Regions from separate parts of the Streptosporangium sp. 'caverna' genome, predicted to be linked through region 3. Evidence: predicted binding sites of a transcription regulator. Region 3 holds the regulator's gene; each other region holds the start of a gene.
The links. The regulator HrcA, encoded in region 3, represses chaperone genes, less so after heat shock. The targets are predictions, from matches to a motif close to TTGGCACTCTCNNNNNGAGAGTGCCAA.
Positions count from the first base shown of each region.

Region 1: a site for HrcA is predicted at 1,749-1,775, ahead of groL (chaperonin GroEL). Genes of this name have one in related genera too.
Region 2: a site for HrcA is predicted at 2,544-2,570, ahead of DKM19_RS35085 (von Willebrand factor type A domain-containing protein). Genes of this name have one in related genera too.

Region 1 is NZ_CP029711.1:10,184,679-10,190,616, forward strand. Features, by position in the region: gene groL (chaperonin GroEL) at 14-1,639, opposite strand; gene DKM19_RS43990 (cold-shock protein) at 1,959-2,159, opposite strand; gene DKM19_RS43995 (MoaD/ThiS family protein) at 2,551-2,826, opposite strand; gene thrC (threonine synthase) at 2,849-4,111, opposite strand; SAM riboswitch class I at 4,126-4,266, opposite strand; gene DKM19_RS44005 (hypothetical protein) at 4,628-5,236, shown strand; gene DKM19_RS44010 (S1 family peptidase) at 5,291-5,938, opposite strand, start outside.
Region 2 is NZ_CP029711.1:8,157,721-8,163,658, reverse strand. Features, by position in the region: gene DKM19_RS35095 (ThuA domain-containing protein) at 1-907, shown strand, start outside; gene DKM19_RS35090 (DUF1996 domain-containing protein) at 993-2,306, shown strand; gene DKM19_RS35085 (von Willebrand factor type A domain-containing protein) at 2,626-4,161, shown strand; tRNA gene DKM19_RS35080 (tRNA-Ala) at 4,278-4,350, shown strand; gene DKM19_RS35075 (ABC transporter ATP-binding protein) at 4,810-5,844, opposite strand; gene DKM19_RS35070 (ABC transporter ATP-binding protein) at 5,841-5,938, opposite strand, start outside.
Region 3 is NZ_CP029711.1:2,067,589-2,073,526, reverse strand. Features, by position in the region: gene DKM19_RS09230 (SigE family RNA polymerase sigma factor) at 1-228, shown strand, start outside; gene DKM19_RS09225 (hypothetical protein) at 225-887, shown strand; gene DKM19_RS09220 (16S rRNA (uracil(1498)-N(3))-methyltransferase) at 1,032-1,763, opposite strand; gene dnaJ (molecular chaperone DnaJ) at 1,806-2,945, opposite strand; gene hrcA (heat-inducible transcriptional repressor HrcA) at 2,958-3,971, opposite strand; gene DKM19_RS09205 (hypothetical protein) at 4,156-4,905, shown strand; gene DKM19_RS09200 (DUF3097 domain-containing protein) at 4,963-5,778, shown strand; gene DKM19_RS09195 (DUF4870 domain-containing protein) at 5,803-5,938, shown strand, end outside.

The DNA.
Region 1 (5,938 bases), 3.2 Mb from region 3:
AAAGCGTCTGGACTTAGAAGTCCATGTCGCCGCCACCCGGCATTGCGGGGGCAGCTCCAGCCTTCTCGGGCTTCTCGGCGATGACAGCCTCGGTGGTGAGGAACAGCGCCGCGATGGACGCCGCGTTCTGCAGAGCGGAACGCGTCACCTTGGCCGGGTCGATGATGCCCGACTCGAACATGTTGACGTACTCGCCGGTGGCGGCGTTCAGACCCTCACCGGGGGTGAGGTTGCGCACCTTCTCCACCACGACGCCGCCCTCGAGGCCGGCGTTGATCGCGATCTGCTTCAGCGGCTCCTCGAGCGCCTTGCGCACGATCGCGGCACCGGTGGCCTCGTCGCCGAAGAGCTCGAGCTTGTCGAACGCCTTGGCGCCGGCCTGCAGCAGGGCCACGCCACCGCCGGGGACGATGCCCTCCTCGACGGCCGCCTTCGCGTTGCGAACGGCGTCCTCGATGCGGTGCTTGCGCTCCTTGAGCTCGACCTCGGTCGCCGCGCCGGCCTTGATGACGGCCACGCCGCCGGCCAGCTTGGCGAGACGCTCCTGGAGCTTCTCACGGTCGTAGTCGGAGTCGGTGTTCTCGATCTCGGCACGGATCTGGTTGACCCGGCCGGCGATCTGGTCCGGGTCACCGGCACCGTCGACGATGGTGGTCTCGTCCTTGGTGACGATGACCTGGCGAGCGCGGCCGAGCTGGTCCAGCGTGGTGGACTCCAGCTTGAGGCCGAGGTCCTCGCTGATGACCTGGGCACCGGTCAGGATGCCGATGTCGCCCAGCATGGCCTTGCGGCGGTCGCCGAAGCCCGGAGCCTTGACGGCGACCGAGCGGAACAGACCACGGATCTTGTTGACGACCAGGGTGGCCAGGGCCTCGCCCTCGACGTCCTCGGCGATGATCAGCAGCGGCTTGCCTGCCTGCACGACCTTGTCGAGAACCGGGAGCAGGTCCTTGTTGGCGGACACCTTGGAGTTGACGACGAGGATGTAGGGGTCGTCGAGGACGGCCTCCATACGCTCCGGGTCGGTCACGAAGTACATCGAGGTGAGGCCCTTGTCGAAGCGCATTCCCTCGGTGAGCTCGAGCTCGAGGCCGAAGGTGTTGCTCTCCTCGACGGTGATGACACCTTCCTTGCCGACCTTGTCCATCGCCTCGGCGATCATCTCGCCGATCTGGGCGTCGCCCGCGGAGATGGAGGCGGTGGAGGCGATCTGCGCCTTCGTCTCCACGTCCTTGGCCAGCTTGGAGAGCTCTTCCGAGACGCGCTCCACGGCGGCCTCGATGCCCTTCTTCAGGGCCATCGGGTTGGCGCCGGCGGCAACGTTGCGAAGACCCTCACGTACGAGGGCCTGAGCGAGCACGGTGGCAGTCGTGGTGCCGTCACCCGCGACGTCGTCGGTCTTCTTGGCGACTTCCTTGACGAGCTCGGCCCCGATCTTCTCCCACGGGTCTTCGAGCTCGATCTCCTTCGCAATGGAGACACCGTCGTTGGTGATCGTGGGGGCGCCCCACTTCTTCTCCAGAACGACGTTACGGCCCTTCGGGCCGAGGGTCACCTTGACGGCGTCCGCGAGCTGGTTCATACCACGCTCGAGACCGCGCCTGGCGTCCTCGTTAAACGCGATCATCTTGGCTGCCATACGGCTAGACCTCCCAAACACAGGGTGGCTTGCACCGGATCGAGCCGACGCCCGCGACGGCATGTGGGCCCACGACTCCGTTCGGCGGGCCCCATCGCCTCGATCCAGGTTGGCACTCTCGAACCGGGAGTGCCAACAAACTGTTTAGCACTCTACCCTGTCGAGTGCAAGCTGCGGCTCGTTGACCTGGGTTCCGCTCGCGGCAAAGCCCGGCCCGCCGGTTGGGACGGCGAACCGGGCCGATGTCGTGGAGATCCACGCAGACTGCGCTGCCGCGGGATCCGCTGACATTTCCCGACAAGTTCACGGGATGGCTACGTCAGACCGCCCGGACGGACTCCGCCTGGGGGCCCTTCTGCCCTTGGGTGATCTCGAACTCGACCCGCTGGCCCTGCTCGAGGGCACGGTATCCATCCATCATGATTGCGGAGTAATGGACGAACACATCCTTACCACCGTCTACCGCGATGAAGCCGTAGCCCTTGTCCGCGTTGAACCATTTGACGGTGCCCTGCGCCACTTGCGACTCCTCTTACTGGACTTGAGGACCACACCCATTCCTCTCGCGAAGTCCTCAATCTCCGAGGCGGAGACAACGCCTACGTCGATCGTTCTCGACCATACCTGTGGGACACCGTGGGGCAACAGAGTCAAGCGCCAAACTACTGCTTTACGTGCCCTTTTATCATCCCCATCGGGATTGGCTCTCACGATTAGTTAGTTAAAGATTCCATTATTTCCTTCCGTCACAGATATGGGCTCGCGCCACAAAACACAACACCCGCACGCGGCCGGAGCCGGAGCGGGTGTCATGGGGAAGCCTGGAGAGGCCTGGAAGAAGCACCGGGAGAGTCGCCCGGGTCTGCGAGCGCCCGGCAGGGGCCCGGGCGCGTCAGGGCGCGCTGGGAGGATCAGCCCCCGGCGACGGCCGGGATGATGGAGACCTGGACGCCGGACGGCGTGACCGTATCGAGGTTGTCGACAAAACGGACGTCCTCATCCCCGACGTAGACATTGACAAAACGGCGAATCTTGCCCGTTTCATCAAAGATGCGCGCCCCGATCCCGGGGAAGTCCGCGTCCAGCTTCTGCAGAACGTCGCGAAGGGTCTCGCCCTCCCCGTTCACCTCGGCGGCACCGTCGGTGTAGGTCCGCAGGATCGTCGGAATCCGCACAGAAACGCTCATAATTCAGTACCTTTCACGATTTCTAGGCGATAACCGCACGGAATGCGTCAAGAGAGGGCCGAATGACCGCGGTGGGACGCGCCTGGCCGGCCACCGCGTCGAGGGTCTTCAGACCGTCACCGGTGTTGAGGACCACGGTCTCCGCGTCGGGGTCGAGTCGTCCCGCGGCGACCAGCTTGCGCAGCACGCCGACGGTGACGCCGCCCGCCGTCTCGGCGAAGATGCCCTCGGTCCTGGCCAGCAGCCGGATCGCGTCGACGATCTCGGTGTCCGTGACGTCCTCCACCGCACCGCCGGTGCGCCGGGCGATGTCCAGCACGTAGGGGCCGTCCGCCGGGTTGCCGATCGCCAGCGACTTGGCGATCGTGTCCGGCTTGACCGGGCGGATCACGTCGAGGCCCGCCTTGTAGGCGGTGGAGACCGGCGAGCACCCCTCCGCCTGGGCCGCGAAGATCTTGTAAGGCTTCTCCTCGACGAGGCCGAGACCGATCAGCTCCTTGAAGGCCTTGTCGATCTTCGTGAGCTGGGAGCCGGACGCGACGGGGATGACGATCTGGTCCGGGATCCGCCAGCCGAGCTGCTCGGCGATCTCGTAGGCCAGGGTCTTGGAGCCCTCCGCGTAGTACGGGCGAAGGTTGACGTTGGCAAAGCCCCACTGGTCGCCCAGCTCGTCGCCGATGAGCTCGGAACAGAAGCGGTTCACGTCGTCGTAGGTGCCCTCGATGGCGATGAGCCTGCCCCCGTACACCGAGGCCATGACGATCTTGGCTTCCTCCAGGTCCGCGGGAATGAACACGCAGGCGTCCAGCCCGGCGCGGGCGGCCGCGGCGGTGACCGCGCCTGCCAGGTTGCCGGTGGAGGAGCAGGAAAGGGTGTGGAAACCGAAGTTACGAGCCGCCTCGACGGCCATGGCCACCACGCGGTCCTTGAAGGAGTGCGTGGGATTGCCGGAGTCGTCTTTCACGTGCAGCGAGCGGATGCCCAGCTCGCGGGCGAGGTTGTCGGCCTTGACGAGCTTGGTCCAGCCCGGGGCCATGTTGGGCTTGGAGGTCACATCGACCGGAACCGGCAGCAGGGAACGGTAGCGCCAGATGTTGGTCGGTCCCTCGGCGATCTGCTCCCGGGTCACGCGCCCGAAGTCATAGGCGATCTCGAGGGGTCCGAAACACTCGATACAGGCGAAGATCGGACCGAGGTCGTAGCGGGCACCACATTCGCGACAGGAGAGAGCCACGGCGGGGCCGAAGTCGAGCGAGGTGGTGTTTTCGGTGGTTGCGAGCGCCATGAAGGGAGGCCTTTCCCTCATCTTCGTCTGCGACCACCCTGGTCACAGACCGGAATTGGCACCTGTCTCGGCTGACCTCGTCAGATTACGAGTCTTGAACCGAGATGGTTGCCGGGGCTTCGCAGGGCCGGTCCCTCCACCCCTCTGGATGAGCAAATATTCAATTAGGGGCCTGACGAGCAGGTCCTACGCACTCTACCCCGCCCTACCGCGATCCTGACCACTCGTCTCACTTTTCGAGACATGGCGTGTTGCCTGTCGGACGGCCTCTCTCCGATCGTCCACCCGTGGGTCCCACGCCGACACACTCCGTGTCGGTGTGGCGTCCACGTTTATGTGGCGCAATCGACATAATGAGACGACCGGCCCGGTCAGGACGGGTGCCTGGATGCCTTCGCGCCGGCGCCCCGCGGACACCGGCCCTCCGACGCCACCCACGTGTCTGTCGCCCGGCGAGAGCACGCCGCCAATGTCCCACGCCGCCAATGTCCCGTGTCCGTCCGGCAGGAGAAACACATGCGTTTTGCTGTACGAATGGGAACGGCGGCCGCCCTCGTGATGGGCCCGATCATGCCCGCCGAGGCGCTCGACATCCCGTCCGTGACCGTCCGGAGGGTCGCCGAGGACCCGCCCCCGTCCAACAAGAACATCAACAACTCCAACACCTCCGGGAAGGACGGCGGCGGCTCCTCCGGGAAAGCCTCGTCCTCCGGGAGCGACGGCTCCTCCGCGAACAACACCAACAACAACGGGATCCCGCCCGCGTTGAAGAACGTCACGTCGCTCCGGGTCCTGCCCTGGAACCCCCGCCAGAACAACAATGTCCGGATATTTGTGCACTGTCCTCCCGTGTCGAACCACGCGATCATCGGTTCCACCGCGTTCAATCTCAAGGGTTCGCGGCGGATCTACCGGGAGGTGGGGCTGGGGCTCTCCGACAGGGGTCTCGGACGCCGCAGCGCCGGCATCTCCTATTTCGCCCTGCTGGGATATCACGAGGTCTGCCTGAAGTGCGTGAAGGTCACGATGAACCAGCAGACTCGCCTCAGGAGGATCCGCGTGGTCGGCCGGGACTCCGCCTCTCTCCTGGTGCGCAGGTTCAGTTTCGAGCAGTTCTTCGACTGACCGCGCCCCGGACGTTGATCTCCCAGGAGCGCGATCGCCACGGCGGGAGGGAGGTCACGGCGTCTTGTAGGTCAGCTTGTAGGAGCCGGAGCCGCTCGCGGAGACCACCCGGTAGCGGTAGTACCCGGGCATGCCGGTGTAGCTGATCTTCTCATCGGGGTTCGGGCTGTCAGAGGTGGCGACGGTGCTCCAGGCCGAGCCGTTGCGCTTCTCCAGGAAAAGGTCGAAGTCGATACCGCTGTCGGCGTCCAGGCAACCGGAGTGCAGGCCGGCGACGGTCGTCTCGTAATACTGGCCGGTCGGCTCGTAGACGGGTTGATCGCCTTCGTTCAGGACGCCGGTGACGTTCTTCGGCAGGCCGGTGCAGGTGCTCTCGTCCGGCGGGACGGCGTTGCTGTCGGTCACCAGGGTCAGGCCGTACGTCGTGAGGATCTCGTTGATCGGCTGAAAATAGGTGATACCACCGTCGACGCAGTCGCCGGAACCGCCGGAGGTCACACCCTGGGCCTGGTCCACCGAGATGAAGGAACCCCCCGAGTCACCGGGCTCGGCACACACACTGGTACGGGTCACCCCGAAAACCGTGCCCTGAGGATAGGTGACACTGGCGTCGCGCTGCCGGATGACACCGCACTGCCAGTCGGTGGTGGAGCCCGATCGGCAGACCGAGGCGCCCTCGATCGCCTCCCTGGAACCGGCGAC
Region 2 (5,938 bases), 5.3 Mb from region 3:
GGCGCACCTGCTCGGCGGGGTCCGCTACGCGGCCGGGGTCGTCGCCGCCGACTGCGGGACGGTCACACAGCCGCCGGCCACGGGCACGGTGGAGGCCGAGAGCTTCACCTCCCAGTTCGGCGTTCAGGTGGTCGACAAGGCCCCCGCGCACGGCGGCAGGGCGGTCGGCTACATCGACAACGGTGACTGGCTGGGATTCTCGTCCGTGGCCTCGGCCGGGGCGACGGGCTTCTCCGCGCGAGTCGCCTCGGCGGGCGCGGGCGGCACGATCGAGGTGCGCGCGGGCTCGGCGACGGGCACGCTGCTGGGCTCGGTGCCGGTGACGCCCACGGGCGGCTGGGAGACCTTCCAGACTGTCACGACCACGCTGGCGGGCACGGGTACCGGCCCGCTGTTCCTGAAGTTCACCGGGGGAGCGGGCTCCCTGTTCGACATAGACGACTTCACCGTCACCCGAGGATCGACGCCCCCCACCCCCACCCCCACCCCCACGCCCACTCCGACGCCGCCCACGGGTGCCGTGCTGCTGTCGTCGGGTCGGCCGGTGACGGCTTCCTCGACGGAGAACGCGGGGTTCCCGCCGTCGGCGGTGGTGGACGGAAATGCCGGGACGCGCTGGTCGTCGGCGTTCGCCGATCCGCAGTGGATCTCGGTTGACCTGGGTTCGACGAAGTCGGTCACCCGGGTGCGGTTGCAGTGGGAGGCGGCCTACGGCAGGGCGTATCGGATCGAGACCTCCACCAACAACACCACCTGGACCGCGGCCTCTTCCACGACCGCCAGTGACGGCGGGACAGACGACATCACCATCCCCGCGACCAATGCCCGTTACGTGCGGGTGTACGGCACACAGCGCGCCACGGCGTACGGCTACTCCCTCTGGGAGCTGGAGGTCTACGGTTCGTAGCCGCCGCGGTGATCACCGGGTTTCACCGGTCACGAGACATCGTTTTTCAGCTGTATCACCCGCATAACCGGAGGAGAAAAAACCCATGGATCTAACCGTCCCCCCGCCCCGCACCGGGCGACGACGCCTACGGCTGGCGGTGATGATGGGAGCACTGGCGGCGCTCGTGGCCGGCTCCCTGACCGTCGTCACCGGCCAGGCCAGCGCCGCGGAGACCCCGCTGTCACAGGGGCGCCCCGTCAGCGCCTCCTCGACCGAGAACGGCGGCTCACCGGCCTCGTCCGCGGTCGACGGCAATCTCGGCACCCGCTGGGCCAGCGCCTTCAGCGACCCTCAGTGGCTCCAGGTCGACCTGGGTGCGGCCGCCACCGTCAACAGGGTGGTGCTGAACTGGGAGGCCGCGTACGCCAGCGCCTTCACGATCCAGACCTCCACCAACGGATCCACCTGGACGACCATTCACACCACGACCGCCGGCACCGGTGGCAACCAGACCCTGAACGTGTCGGGTAACGGGCGCTACGTCCGGCTCAACACCACCAAGCGTGCCACCCAGTACGGAGTCTCGCTCTGGGAGTTCCAGGTCTTCGGCAGCGGCGGCGCCACGCCGTCGTCCCCGCCGCCCCAGGGGCCGATCGTGCGTGTGGCCGAGTTCCTCGCGGAGTGCCCGTTCACCCACCGCCTGCCCGACGACCCGATCGTGTTCCCCGGGCTTCCCGGCGGATCGCACATGCACAGCTTCTTCGGCAACCCCTCCACCAACGCCAACAGCAACCTCGCGACCCTGCAGCAGGCGAACAGCAGCAGCTGCGCTCCGAGCATCGACATATCGTCGTACTGGGTGCCGACCCTGTACTCCAACAACGTCCCGGTGGAGCCCACCGGCACCACCTTCTACTACCTGGGGGAGGGCGTGAACGCCGAGACGCTCGCCCGGACCCAGCCGATCCCGCTGGGCCTGAGGATCGTGGCGGGCAACGCCAAGGCGACCACCCCCAACGACCCCACCAGCAACGCACGCTGGTCGTGCCTGCACGCCGGGCAGGTCAACCCGTCGAAGGACTTCGTCAACTGCCCGGCGGGCACGATGCTGGAGTCCTACCTGGACTTCCCGCAGTGCTGGAACGGCAGGGACCTGGACTCGGCGGACCACAAGAGTCACATGGCCTACCCGGTGAACAACACCTGCCCGTCCTCGCACCCGGTGCCGGTGCCGAAGCTGCGCCAGGTCCTGCGCTACCCGGTCAGCGGCAACCCCGCGAACTTCAGGCTGGCGTCCGGACCCGGATACACGATGCACGGCGACTTCTTCAACGCCTGGCCCGAGGCGGAGATGGAGCGACGCGTGCGCGACTGCATCCGCCCGGTCATCAAGTGTGGCTTTGACGGTCACCCCTAGAGGGTTGGGCTTCGACAGCCGTCCCTAGATATTCGACAGTCGTCCCCATGGGGATGACGGCGGGATGATCCGCACCGTTCCGGCAGGGGGCGGGATCCGGAAGGCCGGGTCCCGCCCCTTGTCTTCGGTGAGAGGGGCCGGGAAAATCCCCGGGACCTCGCGAACTCCAGGGCTCAGGGGGCCAGAGGGTGGCGGGCGGTATTCGGGCCGGAGATTCTGATCACGTGCCGAACACGGTTTGCACTCGCTTGAGTGAAGCGCCCGACTCATGGTGAAAAGGGATCGTCGTAGGGGGTGACACGCATCCTACGGAGGCGAAATGAAGCGCGACCTGAAGCTACGCCCGCTGGCCATCGCCCTTGCCATCATCGCCCTGCTGCTCGTCGCCGCCTGCAGCGGATCGGGCATGCCCGACGCCGGCCAGCCGAAGAACGACCAGGGCCGGGCCGTTCCGGCACCGGCGCAGGGCCAGTCGACCGAGCAGGGCCAGTCCACCGAGCAGGGCCGGCCCACCGACGGGGAGCAGAGCGCCGAGGCCACCCGGGAACCGGACACCACGGCCGGCCAGATCTCCACTTTCGCCCTCGACGTTGACACCGCCTCCTACGGCTACAGCAAGCGGCTCCTCCAGGAGGGCAGGCTGCCCGAACCGGGCCAGATCCGGTCCGAGGAGTTCGTCAACGCCTTCAGGCAGGACTACCCGGAGCCCGAGGACGACGGTTTCACCGTGAACATGGACGGCGCGCGCATGCCCGAGAACGGCACCGCGCTGCTCCGCGTGGGCCTGCAGACCCGCAGGGCGGACGCGGAGACCCGGCGTCCGGCGAACCTGACCTTCGTGGTGGACGTGTCCGGCTCCATGGGCGAGCCCGGCCGGCTCGACCTGGTCAGGGAGGCGCTGCACAAGCTCATCGACCAGCTCGGGCCGGGTGACCAGGTCTCCATCGTGGCCTTCAGCGGCGAGGCCGAGGTGATCCTCTCCATGACCCCGGCGACCGGAAAGGACCGGCTGCACGCGGCCGTCGAGCGCCTCGCCGTACAGAATTCGACGAATCTGGAAGTGGGGCTGACCCGCGGTTACGCCGAGGCCTCGCAGAGCTTCCGCCCGGTGGCCACCAACCGGGTCATCCTGCTCTCCGACGGCCTGGCCAACGTCGGCGACACGACCTGGCAGGGCATCCTCGGCAAGGTCAGGGAGTTCGCCGGAAAGCAGGTCACCCTCCTGTGCGTCGGCGTCGGCCGTGACTACGGCGATCAGCTGATGGAGCAGCTCGCGGACAACGGGGACGGCGCCGCGGTCTACGTCAGCTCGGTCGACGACGCGCGCAAGGTATTCGTCGAGCAACTCGCCGCGAACCTCGACCTGCGGGCCCGCGACGCCAAGGCGCAGGTCGTGTTCAACCCCTCGGTCGTGGAGTCGTACCACCTGATCGGCTACGAGAACCGGCAGATCGCGACCGAGGACTTCCGCGACGACGCCAAGGACGGCGGGGAGATCGGCCCGGGCCACTCGGTGACGGCCCTCTACGAGGTACGGCTGCGCGGCGGGGCCTCGGGCCAGCTGGCCACGGCCACCGTGCGCTGGCAGGAGCCCGACACCCGTAAACCCGCCGAGACCAGCCGCTCCCTGGAGGTGGCAGATCTGTCGGCCTCGCTGTGGCGGGAGTCGTCGGTGAGGTTCCAGGTGGACGTGGTGGCGGCGGCGTTCGCCGAGAATCTCCGCACCCGCGAGCAGTTCGCCGGGGAGGGGAACCGGGAGCTCGCCGAGCACGCCACCCGCCTGGCGGAGACCACGGAGGACGCCGCCGTGACCGAGCTCGCGCGGTTGATCAACCAGGCCTCGTCGCTCGGTTAGGCGTATCCGCCCACCTTCGCCGCCGAGAGGTTTCGGTTACAGGGTGCACCGCGATGTCCTATACACTGGCGTGGCGCCGCTGGACGAGAGTCCCGCAGCGCCACGTTTTACCGCAAGGGGCTATGGCGCAGCTGGTAGCGCGCCTCCATGGCATGGAGGAGGTCTGGGGTTCGAATCCCCATAGCTCCACTTGTGGCTGGGGTCTGCTGTTCGCAAGCGAGAGCTTGCTCGCGGCAGGCCCCTTCGTCGTTTACACGGGGGGACGACCCCCCGAGCCCCCCGGTGCGGGGGCTCTGCCCCCGCGGCCCCCGGTGTCTCGCTTCGCTCGCCGCTCGGACGGGCCTCGCTTCGCTTAGGCCGACGTGTGGCCTCGCTTCGCTCGATTCCGGGACATGGCCTCGCTTCGCTTGGGCCCGGGACGGGGTCTCGCTTCGCTCGCCGCTCGGGACGGGGCCTCGCTTCGCTTGGGCCCGACGTGTGGTCTCGCTTCGCTTGGCGTCCAGGACGGGCCTCGCTTTGCTGGGGCCTGACGGGTGGCCTCGTGTTGCTCGGGGTCCAGGATCTTGCTTGGTTCGCTCGGTCTGAGCAGGGCCCGAACGCGCTGCGAGCCGTACGGAACCGGTGTTCCGTACGGCTCGCGGGCTTACCTCAGGGTTCGGTGACCTCGGCGAAGTGGCAGGCCACGGGGTGGCCGTTGCCGCGGTCGACGAGCAGGGGCTCCTCGGCGGAGCAGATGGGCTGGGCCTTCCAGCAGCGGGTGCGGAAGCGGCAGCCGCTCGGCGGGGCCAGCGGGCTCGGCACGTCACCGGTGAGGATGACGCGTTGCCTCGCGCGCTCCTCCTTCGGGTTGGCCGTGGGAGCCGCAGACAGGAGCGCCTGGGTGTAGGGGTGGGCGGGACGGTCGTAGAGATCGTCCCTGAGCCCGGTCTCGATGACCTTGCCCAGATACATCACCGCGACCCGGTCGGAGATGTGGCGGACCACCGACAGGTCGTGCGCGATGAAGACGTAGGCCAGTCCCAGCAGGTCCTGCAGATCCTCCAGCAGGTTGACCACACCCGCCTGGACCGAGACGTCCAGCGCGGACACCGGCTCGTCGAGCACCAGCAGCTTCGGCTCCAGGGCCAGGGCCCTGGCGATGCCGACACGCTGGCGCTGGCCGCCGGAGAACTCGTGCGGGTAGCGGTTGCCGTGCTCGGGGTTCAGGCCGACCAGCCGCAGGAGCTCGGCCACCCGCTCGGGCCCGCCGTCCTTCCACCGGTCATGGACCTTCAGCGGCTCGGCGATGGTGTCGTTGACGGGCATCTTCGGGTTGAGGGACGCGTAGGGGTCCTGGAAGACGATCTGCATGTCGCGCCGTACGGGCTGGAGCTGCCTGGACGACAGCGTGGTCAGCTCCTTGCCCTGGAACCGTACCGAGCCCGCGGTGGGCTTGTGCAGCTGCAGGATCGCCCGGCCCGTCGTCGACTTGCCGCAGCCGGACTCGCCCACCACGCCGAGGGTCTCGCCCTCGTCCACGTGCAGGGACACCCCGCTGACCGCCTGGACCTGGGCCACCACCCGGCGCAGGAAACCGCCGCCCCGGACCGGGAAGTTCATCACCAGGTCCTTGACGTCGAGCAGGTGGTCGCCGCCGTCGGGCTCCCGTTGCGGAACGGGCGTCTCCTCGGTCTTCACGCTCATGCCATGGTCTCGCTCTCGGTACGGAAGAACACGGTCGGGTCCTCGACCGCGGCCAGCCGGTCCCAGTGGTGGCAGGCCGCGAAGTGCCCGCCGC
Region 3 (5,938 bases):
GCGCCGAGCGCCGAGAACGGGGCGATCGGCGAGTTCGAGAGGTCCGCCGTCATCGAGGCGCTCCGCGGTCTGCCCACACGCCAGCGTGAGGCACTGGTTCTGCGCTACTACGGAGATCTGTCCGAAGCGCAGATCGCCCATGCGATGGGCATCAGCAAAGGCGCCGTCAAGAGTCACACGGCTCGCGGGATGGCCGCCCTACGAACATCACTGGAGCAACTGTCATGACCGACTCCCCGGATGAGTACGGCGAGCTGCTTCGCCGTGCCCTCAGCGCGGAGGCGAACTCGGTCGTTCCCTCCCCGGATGGACTGGAGATCATCCGCGCTCGCGTAGAAAGGCGCGGGCTCCGCGGGCTGATGTGGTGGCGCGCCGGAGCCTCTGTAGCGGGAGTCGTCCTCGTCGCGGCCACCGTCGTCATGGTGGTCCCGCAGTTCCGTGAGCAGGTGATCCCGCAGTTCCGCACCGGTGAGGTCAACTACACCGAGACGACCCCGCCCGCGGACGGTTCCGCCACCTCACGCCCTCCGTCGAACCAGGGGGTGCAGCCACCGCCGCCCGTCATCAAGTCGACCGCGCCGGCGCCCCTGCCCACCCAGTCCAGGAGCTTCGCCCCGAGCGTCAAGCCGACGCCGAGGCCCACCGTCAAGGCCACGCCCTCGCCGACCTGTCCGACCTCCACCAGCAAGCCGGTCCCGCCCGAGGAAACCCCCGAGAAGTGCGAGGAGACAGAGACCCCGACGCCGACGCCGACCCCGACGCTTCTGGAGCCCTCGGTCTCCCCGGTGAACCCATGTCCGATCGCGGAGTGCCCGCCGCCGGACGACACGCCGCCCCCGCTGCCGACGGAGGCGAGCACGCCCGTCCCCACCCCCGCGGGCAGCTAGGGTCCGGCGCGAAGGCGCTCCGGTGTCACGGCCGCGCCCCGCGCGGGAAACCTTCTCTCGCAGTGGGCATGGAGTGGGTGCAGACCACCGCGGCCTTGGCCGGAGGCTCCGTCACGAGAGGGCGCCGTCCGGACCGCGGAAAGATCACCAGCGGCCGGTGCGCGTCTGGAGCACCGCCACCGCGGCGACCCCGGCGGTCGAGGTGCGCAGCACCGTCGGCCCGAGCAGCGCCGGTACGGCTTTCGCCTCGTGGAACGCGGTGATCTCCTCTGCGGAGACCCCGCCCTCGGGACCGACCACCACGACGATGTCGCCGTCGCCGGGAAGCTGCAGGGTCGAGAGCGGGGAGGCCGCCTCCTCGTGCAGCACGATGCCCAGCGCCGCCGCGGAAAGCAGCTCGGCGACCTTCGCGGTGGTGGCGAGTTCGAGCACCTCGGGCAGGTGGAAGCGGCGGGACTGCTTGCCCGCCTCCCGCGCCGTGGACCGCCAGCGGGCCAGCGACTTGGCCGCCCGCTCGCCCTTCCACTGGGTGACGCACCTGGCCGCGGCCCAGGGCACGATCACGTCGGCTCCCGCCTCGGTCATCATTTCCACGGCCAGCTCCCCCCGGTCGCCCTTGGGCAGTCCCTGGACCACCACCAGGCGAGGGCGCGGTGCGGGCACGTCGTAGCGGCGCAGCACCTGGACCCGGAGCGAGTCCCTGTCGGCGGACAGGACCACGCACTCGGCCACGGCGCCCGCGCCGTCGGTCAGATCGAGCCGTTCTCCGGCTCGCAACCGCCGTACGGCCGCCGCGTGACGTCCCTCCGAGCCGCCGAACGTGAACTCCGCCAGCGCCAGATCGGCGGCCTCGGCCAGGAAGACCGGAGCCGTCATCGGCCGTCGGAGCCGTGCGGCCGGGCCCGGGAGGGGCCCCGCTCAGCGGCCATTGAACGCGTCTCGCAGGCGGGAGAAGAAGCTCTGCTGCCCGGGGGCGAACTTGCCGGGCGGGCGTTCCTCCCCGCGGAGCCTGGCGAGCTCGCGCATGAGCTCCTCCTGTGCCGCGTCAAGGCGGGAGGGGGTCTCGATGTTGACGTGGATCAGCAGGTCGCCCCGGCCGCTCTCGTTGAGGTGCTGGATGCCGCGGCCGTAGAGCGGAATGGTCTGGCCCGACTGCGTGCCTGGCCGGATGTCCAGCTCCTCGGGACCGTCGAGCGTCTCCATGGTCAGGATGGTGCCGAGGGAGGCCGCGGTCATCGGGATCTGCACGGTGCAGTGCAGGTCGTCGCCCCGACGCTCGAAGATGTCGTGCGGGCGCTCGACGATCTCCAGGAACAGGTCTCCGGGCGGGCCGCCGCCCGGGCCGATCTCACCTTCACCGGCGAGCTGGATGTGGGTGCCGTCCTCCACGCCCGCCGGGATGCGGACCTTGATGGTCCGCCGCGTGCGAACCCGGCCGTCGCCGGAGCACTCCTGGCAGGGGTTGCGGATGATCGAGCCGAAACCGCCACACTGGGGGCAGGGCCGGGAGGTCATGACCTGGCCGAGGAAGGACCGGGTGACCTGGGACACCTCACCGCGGCCGTGACACATGTCACAGGTGTCGGGGTGGGTGCCGGCCGCCGCGCCGGAGCCCGTGCAGACCTCACAGAGCACGGCGGTGTCGACGACCAGCTCGCGGGTGGTGCCGAAGGCCGACTCGCTCAGGTCGAGCTCGACCCGGATGGTGGCGTTGCGCCCGCGGCGGGCCCGTGAACGGGGGCCGCGGCCACCGCCGCCCGCCGCGCCGAAGAAGGCGTCCATGATGTCGCTGAACGGGAAACCCGCACCGAAGCCGCCGGCCCCGGCACCCGCGCCCGCGGCGAACGGATCGGCGCCCATGTCGTACATCTGCCGCTTGTTGGAGTCCGACAGGACCTCATAGGCCTGCGTGATCTCCTTGAACCTCTCCTGGGTCTCAGGGTCGGGGTTCACGTCGGGATGCAGCTCCCGCGCCAGGCGCCGGTAGGCTTTCTTGATCTCTTCCGCACTGGCGTCACGACGCACCCCGAGGGTGCCGTAGTAGTCACTCTTAGCCACTTAGTTGACCTCTTAGGATGCAGCCAGAATTTGGCTGACGTAACGTGCCACCGCGCGCACCGCGCCCATCGTGACCGGGTAGTCCATTCGCGTCGGACCCAGCACACCGAGCCGGGCCAGCTGCTTGTCTCCTGAACCGTATCCAGCCGCGACGATCGACGTGCCCTGGAGTCCGGTATAGGGGTTTTCCGAGCCTATCCGCACTGTCAGCGCTGACAGATCGGACGTCTCGCCGAGCAGGCGCATGAGCACGACCTGCTCTTCCAGGGCCTCCAGCACGTCACGGAGCCCGACGGTGAAGTCGGCCCCCGCGAGGTTGGCGGCCCCGGCAAAAACAATCTTTTCATCGTGCCGGTCCACCAGGGACTCCAGCAGCACCGACAGGATCGTCGCCGCGAGCGGCCTGTCCTCGGCCGCGAGGCGCGCGGGCAGATCGACGACCTTGTCGGGGACGCTGGTGAGACCGCATCCGTCCAGGGAGGAGTTGAGCATCGCCCGCAGATGGGCGACACGGGCCTCGTCGACCGTCTCGTGCAGCTCGACCACGCGCTGCTCGACCCGTCCCGTGTTGGTGATGAGCACGAACATCAGCCGCCGCTCGCTCAGCGGGACCAGCTCGACGTGGCGGACCGTGGAGTTGGTCAGCGTGGGGTATTGCACCACCGCCACCTGACGGGTCAGCTGCGCCAGCAGCCGTACCGTGCGCATGACGACGTCGTCGATGTCCACGGCGCCGGCCAGGAAGGTCTCGATGGCCTTCCTCTCCGCGCTCGACAGCGGCTTCACCTGAGAGAGCCGGTCGACGAACAGCCGGTAGCCCTTGTCGGTGGGCACCCGGCCGGCACTGGTGTGGGGCTGGGCGATGTAGCCCTGCTCCTCCAGCACCGCCATGTCGTTGCGGATGGTCGCGGGCGACACACCCAGGTTGTGCCGCTCGACGAGAGCCTTGGAACCCACCGGCTCATTGGTGGACACGTAGTCCTCGACAATGGCGCGAAGCACCGCGAGCTTCCGGTCGTCGACCAACGTGCTCACCTCCCTGCCTGCGTCCGAAGGGGGAAACCACAGGTCTGGCACTCAGTGTTCCCGAGTGCCAAGTGTACGGCCCACGGCCGCGAGGTGCGATAACAGGAGGGGCAGATGATCGGACCAAGCCGTCGTCAAGTCAACTGCTATCGCTATCCAAGCGGCACCAACCACAATTTGGCACATGTCCCACGATTTCGGTCCTTCTTCGGGTGACGCATCCACGCGCGCATCCGGTTACGGCGTTCCTCAGCAGCCATATGGCCAGCAGCAGTACCAGAACGGCCCCTCCTACGGTTATGCCCCTCCCGGTCCCGGTTACGGCACCCCCCAGGGCCCTTCGCCCATGGCGAAGATCAAGCCCAGCATCGGCTGGATCGTCGGCGTCTGGCTTGTCGCGGTGCTCAGCGTGGTCGTCGGCATCGGCGGCTTCGTCGGCGGCGTCTTCGGCGCGCTCGGGGACGTCCTGCCCACCTCGTCCTTCGGCTCGGGCAAGACCGTCACGGTCAAACTCGACCCCGCGGCCGGTTCCGTCATCTACGTCTCCACGACCGGACCCACCGATTTCGAGTGTGCGTTCCAGGGCGGTCCGGGAACAGCCACGCTCACGCGGCCCCAGGGCCAGCAGACCGTCACCGTCAACGGCGTCAGCTGGGAGATGGGCCTGCTGGTAGGGGTCGACAAGGCGGGTGACTACCGGCTCACCTGCACCGCCGACGAGGCGGCCGGCACCGAGTTCGGCGTGGGCAGGGAGCTCTCCACCGACTCGCTGCTGGGCGGGGTGATCGCCCTGTTCGCGGTGCCGAGCGGCGGGCTCCTGCTGGCCGTCATCGTGACGATCGTCGTGCTGGTGAGGCGGAGCGGCGCCCGCAGGCGCCAGGCCGAGGCCGCGTCGGCGGGGCAGTGGGGACCTCAGGGACCGTACGGCGGGTGATCCCGGCTTTTGCTAACGTCCATCTGGTTCCTGGCGCGAGGTGGTGGGCGGTCGGTGATGTACGAACGTGACGTGCTGGCGGGAAACTGGCGACGTCCTTTGAAGGGGAAGATCCCTCAGGTCCCCGCGGAGCTCGATCTGGTCGTGGAAGACGCCGACGGCGGGTTCTGCGGTGCCGTGGTGGCCTGCGACAAGGAGGCCGTCACCCTGGAGGACCGGTTCGGGCGCCGGCGGTTGTTCCCCCTGGAGCCGGCCGCGTTCCTCCTGGAGGGCAAGGTGGTGACGCTCGTCCGTCCCGCCGCCGCGCCCCAGAGCCCGAGGCGGAGCGCCTCGGGCTCCATCGCGGTGGAGGGTCTGCGGGCGCAGGTCGCCAAGGAGAGCCGGATCTACGTGGAGGGCATCCACGACGCCGCCCTCGTGGAGAAGGTCTGGGGCCACGACCTGCGGGTCGAAGGCGTGGTCGTGGAGTATCTCGAAGGTGTCGACCACCTGCCCTCGATCGTCGACGAGTTCGGCCCCGGCCCCGACCGGCGCCTGGGCGTGCTCGTCGACCACCTGGTCCCCGGCTCGAAGGAGAGCAGGATCGCCGCCCAGGTCTCCTCACCGCACGTGCTGATCGTCGGGCATCCGTTCGTGGACGTCTGGCAGGCGGTCAGGCCGTCCGCGCTGAAAATCTCCTCCTGGCCGTCGGTACCACGCGGCGTACCCTGGAAGGAAGGCGTCATCGCCGCCCTGGGCTGGAAACTGGAGCCCGGCGACGCGTGGCGCCGCATTCTCGGATCGGTCACGACATATGCCGATCTGGAGCCGGAGCTCCTCGGCCCGGTCGAGGAATTGATCGACTTTGTGACGGTTCCCGGCGAGGATGGCTAGTCCCTAAACCCACCAGGAGGGGCCATGAGCGAGAACCCCGAGGATCCACCGCGCGAGTCCGCGGGCGAGGACCGGACGCGGCGCATCGACCGGCCTTCCCCACCCGGCCAGAGTCACCCGCAGCCCGACCCGGACCAGAGCCACACCCAGCAGGGCCAGG